Regions from separate parts of the Mycobacterium sp. NGS24 genome, predicted to be linked through region 3. Evidence: riboswitches for the same ligand, from Rfam matches in the RefSeq annotation. Region 3 holds a riboswitch; each other region holds the start of a gene.
The links. Region 3 has a riboswitch for cobalamin ahead of gjpA (outer membrane porin GjpA). Riboswitches for the same ligand answer to the same signal wherever they lie in the genome.
Positions count from the first base shown of each region.

Region 1: it holds a riboswitch for cobalamin, as region 3 does, so the genes downstream of both, AC5Y6Y_RS20020 (PPE domain-containing protein) here and gjpA (outer membrane porin GjpA) in region 3, are expected to answer to the same signal.
Region 2: it holds a riboswitch for cobalamin, as region 3 does, so the genes downstream of both, metE (5-methyltetrahydropteroyltriglutamate--homocysteine S-methyltransferase) here and gjpA (outer membrane porin GjpA) in region 3, are expected to answer to the same signal.

Region 1 is NZ_JCALDW010000018.1:472-3,745, forward strand. It holds gene AC5Y6Y_RS20020 (PPE domain-containing protein) at 1-1,626, opposite strand, end outside; cobalamin riboswitch at 1,748-1,965, opposite strand; gene AC5Y6Y_RS20025 (cobyric acid synthase) at 2,052-3,274, shown strand, end outside.
Region 2 is NZ_JCALDW010000018.1:6,608-9,881, reverse strand. It holds gene AC5Y6Y_RS20045 (TetR/AcrR family transcriptional regulator) at 1-379, shown strand, start outside; gene AC5Y6Y_RS20040 (NAD(P)-dependent oxidoreductase) at 421-1,062, shown strand; cobalamin riboswitch at 1,128-1,321, shown strand; gene metE (5-methyltetrahydropteroyltriglutamate--homocysteine S-methyltransferase) at 1,380-3,274, shown strand, end outside.
Region 3 is NZ_JCALDW010000001.1:263,464-266,737, forward strand. It holds gene gjpA (outer membrane porin GjpA) at 1-1,205, opposite strand, end outside; cobalamin riboswitch at 1,349-1,531, opposite strand; gene mrf (ribosome hibernation factor-recruiting GTPase MRF) at 1,660-2,856, opposite strand; gene rpmB (50S ribosomal protein L28) at 2,969-3,205, shown strand; gene rpmG (50S ribosomal protein L33) at 3,205-3,274, shown strand, end outside.

The DNA of each region.
Region 1 (3,274 bases), on a different contig from region 3:
GCGTGGCGCGGGATCGTCGTCGGCGATCAACCCCACCGGCCTGGCTCCGCGCTCGGGTGCGACACCGGCGAATCCCAGTGTGCCCGCGTTTCTGCCCGACGCACTGACCAAGGCCAACCGGTCGTCGACGGCCACGTTCTCCGTCGGATCCAGATCCGCGTATTCCCGACCGCGGCCGACCACAGAAGCTCTGGTGCGACGGCGTTTTGGCGCACCGGTGGGCTCCTCGGGTGCGGGCGCCGGCGCCGCGGCAGCGGCATCGTCGGGCTCCGATGCCTTCCTCCGCGCTGCGCTGGCCGACCCCCGTTTGGCCGCCAAGCTCAAACCCCCCACCAGGTAGCCGTAGTCCGGCATACCCAGACCGATGCCCGAACCGGTGACCGACGGGGGCGCGGCAGTCGGTGGCGTCACCGGTGCGTGGGCAGGCGACGGCGTCACCGCTTCCACGGCAGTCGGCGTCGGGCCTGGCGTGGAAGACGGGACGCTGGGGACCAACGCCGCCACCGGCGGTTGGGGAGTCGCGCCGGGCAGCGGAGGCGGCGCCGCCGCGGCCAATGCCAGCAAACCTTTGACGCCCAGCGGCGCCAGTACCGCTCCGGCCGCCAGCGGCACCAGCGGAGCGGTCAGCAGCGGCACGACGGCCAGCGTCAGGACCAGAGTGCTCTCCAACGTCGTCTTCAGCAGGGCGATGGTGTCGGTGACCACGGTGCCGATGATCTCGACGGTGACGAACAAGATGGTGAAACCGATGGTCGCCGGATTGCCGGACGCGAACGCCGCGGTGAGGTCGAGCGCGACGAACGAGAACATCTGGGACAGCAGTGTCACATAGGTCGCGAGGTCCATCGGGTAGCCAAGGGCGAACGCGATGTTCAGCGGACTGAAGTAGGTGAGCGGATTGCCGAGGATGACCAGGTAGGGGTCGAAACCGCCGAACATCGCCTGGAAGTACGGGAGATTGGCGATCGCGTCGATGAACGGCTGGATGACGTCGTTGTAGAAAGTGGTGTAGGTCTGCCACAACCACTGCTGGAACTGCTCGAATGGAGTGCTGGATTCCGCTGCTGTGGCGACCCGCTGCGCCTCGGCTCGCAGGATCTCCGGAGCCGGACCGGTTTGCGGGGTGGCGGTCACCGCCGCCGTGGACAACGCCTCGTAGGTGCCCATCACGGTTGCGGCTTGGATCCACATGCGTGCGTAGTCGGCCTCATTGAGTGCGATCGGAATGGTGTTGATGCCAAAGAAGTTGGTGACCGTCAACACCGCGTGCGTGGCGTGATTGGCGGCCAGTTCCACCAGGGTCGGCATCGCCGCGAGCGCGCTCGTGTAGGCGACGGCGGTGGCGTGCTGTTGGGCCGCCTTCGCAGCGCTGTCGGCGCCGGCCTGCGTCAGCCACGCCAGATACGGCGCATGGGCGGCCACATAGCCGGCCGCCGTCGGGCCGGCCCAAGCGCCCGCCGTCACATCGGCCAGCAGCGCGGACAACTCGTCGGCCGCTTCGGTGTAGGTCACGCTGAGTGCGGTCCACTCCGCCGCGGACGCCTCTAATGGGCCCGGTCCGGGCCCGCTGCTCAACAGCGCTGAATGCAGTTCCGGCGGCGAAGCCAACCAGATCGGGGCGGTCATCGAACGTTCCTTTGACACGACGGGATGCCCGTCGCCACTCCCAGAACGCCCAGCCGCTGGAACGATGACATTCCAGCAAAGGCCGTCCGCCCAGTCCACGAGGCGACGTGCGCCGGACACGACGCGTCCGGCACAGCTGGCAGGTCTTCGGACTCACAGGCACGCACCTTCGGTGCACCTACTGGCCGTCGCTTCCCGGCCCGGGCTATGGGCCAGTGCTTATGACGGCGTTCGTTCCTGCATACCGCTGCGGGACAGTCCCGGATTTCCACCGGGTTCCCTCTTGCGACGAACCTGAAGGAGCGTTCGCCGCTCGATGCCGGCGACTCCTCACGTTGCCACCAGCAAACCAGCTGCGGGCATCAGAATACTTGACACCCCGCCCTTGAGGCCAGTCGTCGCGAAGGACTGGCATGCTCGTGCTGATGTCTGGGCTGCTGGTGGCGGGTACGACGAGCGACGCCGGCAAGAGCACCGTCGCCGCCGGACTGTGCCGCGCCCTGGTGCGGCGCGGAGTGCGGGTGGCGCCCTTCAAAGCGCAGAACATGTCCAACAACTCGATGGTCTGTGTTGGTGCGGACGGCGCGGGAGCAGAGATCGGGCGCGCGCAATGGGTGCAGGCACTCGCGGCTCGAGTCGTGCCTGAGCCCGCCATGAACCCGGTGCTGCTCAAGCCGGGCAGCGACCACCGCAGCCACGTGGTGTTGATGGGCAGACCGTGGGGGGAGTTGGACTCGACGGATTGGTTCCAAGGACGCCGGACGCTCGCCGCGGCGGCACACCGCGCCTTCGACGACCTCGCCGGCCGTTACGACGTCATTGTCGCCGAAGGGGCCGGCAGTCCGGCCGAAATCAACTTGCGCGCAGGCGATTACGTCAACATGGGACTGGCCCGGCACGCGGGACTGCCGACTGTGGTGGTCGGTGACATCGACCGCGGCGGGGTGTTCGCAGCGTTTCTGGGCACCGTCGCGCTGCTGTCCGCCGAGGACCAGGCGTTGATCGCGGGGTTCGTGGTCAACAAGTTCCGCGGTGACCTCGACCTGCTCGCGCCGGGTCTGCGTGACCTGGAACGGCTCACCGGGCGACGGGCGTACGGCACCCTGCCGTGGCATCCCGACCTGTGGCTGGACTCGGAGGACGCGCTCGATCTGACGGGCCGGCGCGCAGCCGGGCCGGCCCGCCGGGTGGTCGTGGTGCGGCTTCCCCGGATCAGCAACTTCACCGACATCGACGCTTTGGGGCTGGAACCCGAAGTGGACGTCGTGTTCGCCGCAGACCCCCCGGCGCTGGGCGATGCGGACCTCATCGTGCTGCCGGGTACCCGCGCGACGATCGCCGACCTGGCCTGGTTGCGCTCGCGGGACTTGGACCGCGCGGTGCGGTTGCACGTCGCGGCGGGTAAGCCACTGCTGGGGATCTGCGGCGGGTTCCAGATGCTGGGCCGGGTGATCCGGGACCCGCATGGCGTCGAAGGGGCCGGACCTGCCGAGGTCCCCGGCCTTGGTCTGCTCGACGTGACGACGACGTTCGACGCCCAGAAGGTGCTGCGGCTGCCGCGCGGTGAGGGGCTGGGGGTGCCGGCGTCCGGGTACGAGATTCACCACGGCCGGGTCGAGGTCGGCGCCGCAGACCCGTTTCCCGGCGG
Region 2 (3,274 bases), on a different contig from region 3:
ATGGGTCGCCGTGTTGCGTGCGGAGGCGACGACCATCGAAAAGCTGGACGCGCTGAGCTGGGTCAATGTCAACGCTCTGGACCAGTTCTCCGATGAGTTCAGGATTCAACTCGCGTGGATGCGTCAGTCTCCGCCCCGCGACGCGGTCAACCCGGGTTGGTCCTACACGACCCGGTTGCGTCAGATGAAATCGCTGCTCTCCGAAGGCATCCGGTCTGCAGAGATCGGCCTCGAGGCGCCGTCGGCCACCATGTTGGCGCGCTGCGTCATCGGCATGCAGTGGATACCGGAGAACATCCTGCGCGAGGTGGGCACCCGCACGTCGCTCATCCTGGCGCGGGACACCGTGTTGCGCGGCGTCGCGGTGCGCGGCAAGTAGACCAGTCATCCGTTTCGGGTGCCACGCGTAACGTCGACGTCATGGCGAACATCATCATCATCGGCGGCCACGGCAAGGTCGCATTGCAGCTGGCCCGAATCCTGACCGAGCGTGGCGACCAGGTGACCTCGATCGTCCGCAATCCCGGCCACACCAGCGACGTTGCGGACACCGGTGCCGAAGCGACCACGGCCGACATCGAGGAGCTCGGCACCGACGACATTGCCGGCCTGCTGGCGGGACACGACGCCGTCGTCTTCGCCGCCGGGGCCGGTGGCGGCGACGCGGCGCGCACCTATGCCGTGGACCGCGATGCCGCGATCCGGGTGATCGACGCGGCAGCGCAGGCCGGCGTCAGCCGGTTCGTCATGGTGTCCTACTTCGGCGCCGGGGCGAACCACGGTGTGCCTGAGGATGACTCGTTCTTCGCCTACGCCGAGGCCAAAGCGGCCGCGGACGAACACCTGCGCGCCACCGACCTGGACTGGACCGTGCTGGGACCGGGCCGGCTCACCGTAGACCCGGGAACCGGGCGCATCGCGATAGGCGAAGCCAAAGGATCGGTAGCGCGGGCCGACGTGGCAGCCGTCGCCGCCGCCGTCCTCGCCGACGACTCGACAATCGGCCGGACCGTCGAGTTCAACAACGGCGACGTCCCGATCGCCGAAGCGCTGGCGACCTGAAGATCGCGCACGGAGTAGCCTTGGCGACGCAGCTGGTCTGCCGTCGTCGCACCTGTGGCGCCGGCATCGAGCGAGGCCTTGATGGCTCGCGAGAGGGAATCCGGTGAGAATCCGGAACTGTCCCGCAGCGGTATGCAGGAACGACCGCCGTCTTTGACAAGCACTGGTCCCGAGAACGGACTGGGAAGCGACGGCCAGTAGGAGCACCACCCGGTGCGCGCCTGTGAGTCCGAAGACCTGCCAGCTGTGCCGGACGCGCCGCGTTCGGCGGCACATCGCCTCGTGGAATGGGCGTTTGGCCGGGGCCGTTGCGGTTGATGCATGCCGTAACGCGATCGGTTGCGCGTCCGCGGGCGGTGTCCACACCGTCGAATCCGAAGGACCAGCTCGTGACCGCACCAACTTCTCCGAAATTCACCGCCACCATTACCGGCTCCCCCCGCATCGGCCCGCGCCGCGAACTCAAGCGCGCAACCGAGGGCTACTGGGCCGGCCGCACCAGCCGATCCGACCTGGAGTCGGTCGCCGCGTCGCTGCGCCGCGACACCTGGACTCAGCTGGCCGCCGCCGGCCTGGACTCGGTGCCGGTGAACACGTTCTCCTACTACGACCAGATGCTCGACACCGCGGTCTTGCTCGGCGCGCTGCCGGCCCGCGTCAGTGGGGTCTCCGACGAGTTGGACCGCTACTTCGCGGCGGCGCGCGGCAACGACGACATCTCGCCGCTGGAGATGACCAAGTGGTTCGACACCAACTACCACTACCTCGTCCCCGAGATCGGGCCGTCCACCCGGTTCGCGCTGCACCCCGACAAGGTGCTCGCCGAGCTGAAGGAAGCCCACGAGCTGGGCGTCCCCGCGCGTCCCGTCATCATCGGTCCCGTCACATTCCTGCTGCTCAGCAAGGCCGTAGACGGCGCTACGGCTCCGATCGAACGATTGCAGGAACTGGTGCCGATCTACACCGAACTGCTGGCGCTGATCGCCGACAGCGGCGCCCAATGGGTTCAGTTCGACGAGCCCGCCCTGGTCACTGACATCTCCCCCGACGCTCCGGCACTCGCGGAGGCGGTCTACAACGCTCTGGGTGGAGTGGCCCACCGGCCGTCGATCTACGTCGCCACCTACTTCGGCAACCCGGGCGCGTCGCTGGCAGGGCTGGCCCGCACACCCGTCGAGGCCATCGGTGTCGACCTGGTCTACGGCGCTGACACGGGGATCGCGGCCGTTCCAGAACTGGCCGACAAGACGCTGGTGGCCGGCGTGGTGGACGGCCGCAACATCTGGCGCACCGACCTGGAGGCGGCGCTGGAAAAGCTGACGGCGCTGCGGAGTTCGGCGGCCCACCTGGCGGTGTCGACGTCGTGCTCAACCTTGCACGTCCCGTATTCGCTGGAACCGGAAACCGAATTGGACGATGCACTGCGCAGCTGGCTGGCGTTCGGCGCCGAGAAGGTGCACGAAGTCGTCATCCTGGCGCGTGCCCTGCGCGACGGGCGCGACGCGGTCGCCGACGAGATCGCCGCGTCCAATGCGGCGGCGGCCTCGCGCACCCAGGACCCGCGCTTGCACAACGATCGCGTCCGCGCCCGCATCAATGACATCGTGGCGTCCGGCACGCATCGCGGTGACCCGGCTGAGCGGCGGGCTAGTCAGGAGGCGCGGCTGCAGCTGCCTGTGTTGCCCACCACGACGATCGGTTCTTACCCGCAGACCTCGGCGATCCGCGTCGCACGGGCCGCGCTGCGATCCGGCGAGATCGACCAGACGGAGTACGAGCGTCGGATGAAAGCCGAGATCGCCGACGTCATCAAACTGCAGGAGCAACTCGGGCTGGACGTGTTGGTGCACGGCGAGCCGGAACGCAACGACATGGTGCAGTACTTCGCCGAACAGCTCGACGGCTTCTTCGCCACCGACAACGGCTGGGTGCAGTCCTACGGCAGCCGCTGTGTCCGCCCGCCTATCCTGTTCGGCGATGTGTCCCGGCCGCACCCGATGACGGTCGAGTGGATCACCTATGCGCAGTCGCTGACCGAACAGCCGGTGAAGGGCATGCTGACCGGTCCGGTGACCATCCTGGCGTGGTCGTTCGTCCGCGACGATCAGCCGCTGGCCGACACCGCCAACCAGGTCGCCCTGGCGATCCGGGACGAGACGGTGGATCTGCAGTCGGCCGGGATCGCGGTGATCCAGGTCGACGAGCCGGCGTT
Region 3 (3,274 bases):
GGCGGCTCCAAGCCGCCGCCGAATATCTGTCCGACGATGCTGAACAGATTCGCCGTCGCCGCGATCGGACCGACCGGGAGCGCGGGAATCGGCAGGATGCCTTGGAACTCGTCTTCAGTGAAAGTGAGCTCGACTCCGATCGAGTTCAACAGCGAACCGCCGACGCCGTTATAGATCGGTCCGGCGGCACCGTACACAACCTGCCCCGGACTGAAGAGGCCACCGAAACCAAGGCTCAAGCCGGTGACTTGTTCGGTGCCCCCGGTGGGACCGCTGATGAACTGGTTGACCAGCGGCGCAAGGGGATCCAGGTTCAACGTGGCCCCGTTGAAGAAACCGTCAACGACGTTGGCCGGTGTGTTCAACAGGCCGGTGAGCGCCCCCGTCACATTGCCGCCGGTGATATCGGCGAGGACGCCGCCGGCGCTGTTGAGCAGCGCGACGCCGGGGCTTGCGAATGGACCCACGGCACCCATGAGCAGGCCGCTCAAGGGTGAAGCTGCGAAGTTCAGGACTTCAGTGAGCACTACTCCCACCGGCCCGTCGGGGAGGAAACTCTCGATCAGCCCGGTATAGATTTCGTTGTGCGCGTTGGGCACGTACGTCACCGGGTCGGAGATCGTCTGGGTGATACCGCCAAGCGTGTGCTGGGTGACCGCGAGTGCGAGGTCTCTTGGGGCACCGACCAGGGGTATCGCCTGTGCAGCGGCCTGCAGCTTGGCAAAGAAGCCCGCGGGGTTGGTGACGAGGTGGTTGATGCCACCGGTGAACGTGTTCAGGCCGACCCGCGAGGCTCCGAACACCGTCTCGGCGTTCTGCGCCGTCGTCGCGACGACCTGCTCCCACCGGGTGATCGGGTCGACGGCAGTCGCGGCGGCGGGTGCATGGGATGAGCCCAGTGCGCCGAGCAGGTTCTGCTGCGCGTTGGCGACCTCGGCACTTGTGTAGGCCCCGACGCTGGAATTCATCGAGCTGACGAACTCGGTATGAAACGCCAGCGCGTGTGAGTTGACCGACTGGAACTGCCGGCCGAAGTTCTCGAACAACGACGAGATCGCGATGGAGATCTCGTCCTCGGCTGCGGCCGCGATTCCCGTGGTGGGTCCCGAAACCGTCGCGGCGGCATCGGCGAGCGCTCGGCGGATACCCGACAGATCTTGTGCTGCGCTCTGCATCAGATCCGCGCTTGCGGTCACAAACGACATGCTTGCTCTCCCTTATTCGTTCGCCAGTACGGTGACCGCCGGTCGGAAATTTGCACAGGCGTCGTACGGCCAACCGCACAGGAGGTGGCAAAGGACGCGCAGCATCTGAGGTGGCGGCTTTCTCCGGGGTGCTCCGCCCCGGGTTAGCAGGATGCGATGACACGAGTCTCCTGGCTCTCGGATCGCCGCTCGCCTCGCCTTCCAGCCAAATGGCCGTGGCATGTGAGGGTCGCTCCCCGATGACAGTGGCGGCACCGCGCCGGATTCGCACCGGCTTCCTGCGTCGTCATCGCCGTACGGGCGACATTGTTACACGCCGGGGACCCCCAATGGAACAGGCAGGCCCGCCCCGGCTGCCACGGCGGTGACCTCGTCGGAGCGATGGCATCGCAGCGGCACGGTGTGAGTCCGTCCGTCGCGATTACCGCGCCACCCCTAATTGCCCTCGTTGCAACTAGTTCGCTCGATGGTCGGCGTTCTGAATGGCGGCCATATCGTCGAAAGAATCGGCGGTTTCGGTGAGGTCTTCGCTCCAATCGCCGAACGGATCTGGATAGCGGTCCCAGGCAGCGGGGGAGCAGAGCTCGTCGTCGGTGAGCAGAGCACGGCCGAGACCATCGAGGATTTCGCCGGAGTCCGCGCTGTAGACCAGGATCGTCATTGCCGTGTGCCGGTCGCCGTGCAGGGGGTCCCACCTCAACTGGGCGAGGGCACGGCGTTCGTCGTCGACGCCGGCCAACTCCGCGTCGGTCATGGCAGTGAGCCACTTGCCTGCTGAACCGACCCGCCATCCACCTCCCGCCGATTCCAGCCACATCGCCTGCTGGTCCTGACCGGCTAGCCACAAGCGACCTCGAGTTCGGATCACTCCCTCCAGCAACAGCTCCATGCGGTCGTACAGACGCTGGGGGTGAAACGGACGCTGGGCGCTGAACTCGACAAGTTGGACGGTGCCGGTGGGCTCGAGGGGAGGTTGCCCGGATAGCAACGGGCCGTGCGGATCATCGTCTCGCCCCCGGCGCGCACGACTGTCAAGGCCGGCGAGCACCTGCTCAATTCTGTTCGCTCCGTAGCTGATCCGTGCGCGGGGGGCCAAGCGTCGCAGCACCGTGGCCAGGATTGGCTCCACATCGCTGAGAACGATGACATCCGCGAATTCTGCCTGTCCGACCAGCACCTGCGCCTCGGTACGTCCGTCGTCTAATTCGCCCTCACCCAGAACCTGGCGCAGCCACCGCGACGAGTCGACGCACGTCACGACCGCTGCGATCCGAACATCAAGGGCCGCAGGGCCGTCGATGTAGCCGGGCGCCACCCTGATCCGGACATTGTTGATCGCCCAGCAGATCGGTTCCGGTTCCAGCCAGGGTGCGAGGTGGACCACGATACGGTCCACATCATCGCGGCGGCTCAGCTGACGCAGCAGCACGAGAAGGTCGTTGCGGATGGTGCAGGAAACACATCCGTGTGCGAGCTCGATGCCGATCTCTGCGGTCGTCAACACGCCGTGTTGCAGATTGACCGTCGTGCGGCGCACCGTGTATCCGTCGAAACGATGCTCGACCACGAGCGTTCCACAGGTGCGCAGCAAGGTGCCGACGACCGGATCGGTGTTCTGCTGGCCGGCGACCAAGACAACAGGTTTCCGCATCAGCACCTCTTATCGACAATCATTTTCATTTAGACCGTCCCCAGGGTACCGTCTCGAGGAGGGGCTTGTCGAAAACGATTTTCAATAAGCTGGACTGTCAGGAGGTTGTGGGGTGTCTGCTCGGTGTCAGGTCACAGGACGGGAACCCGGATTCGGTAACGCGGTCTCGCATTCACATCGCAGGACGAGTCGGCGCTGGTCGCCGAACATCCAGAGCAAGACGTACTACCTGCCCTCGGAAGGCCGCCGAGTTCGGTTGCGAGTCAGCGCCAAGGGCATCAAGATCATCGACCGCGACGGTATCGAGGCCGTGGTGTTCCGGTTACGCCGCGAAGGGCAGCGAATCTGATGGCGCGCAACGAGATTCGGCTGATCGTCAAACTGCGTTCCACGGCCGGTACGGGTTACACATACATCA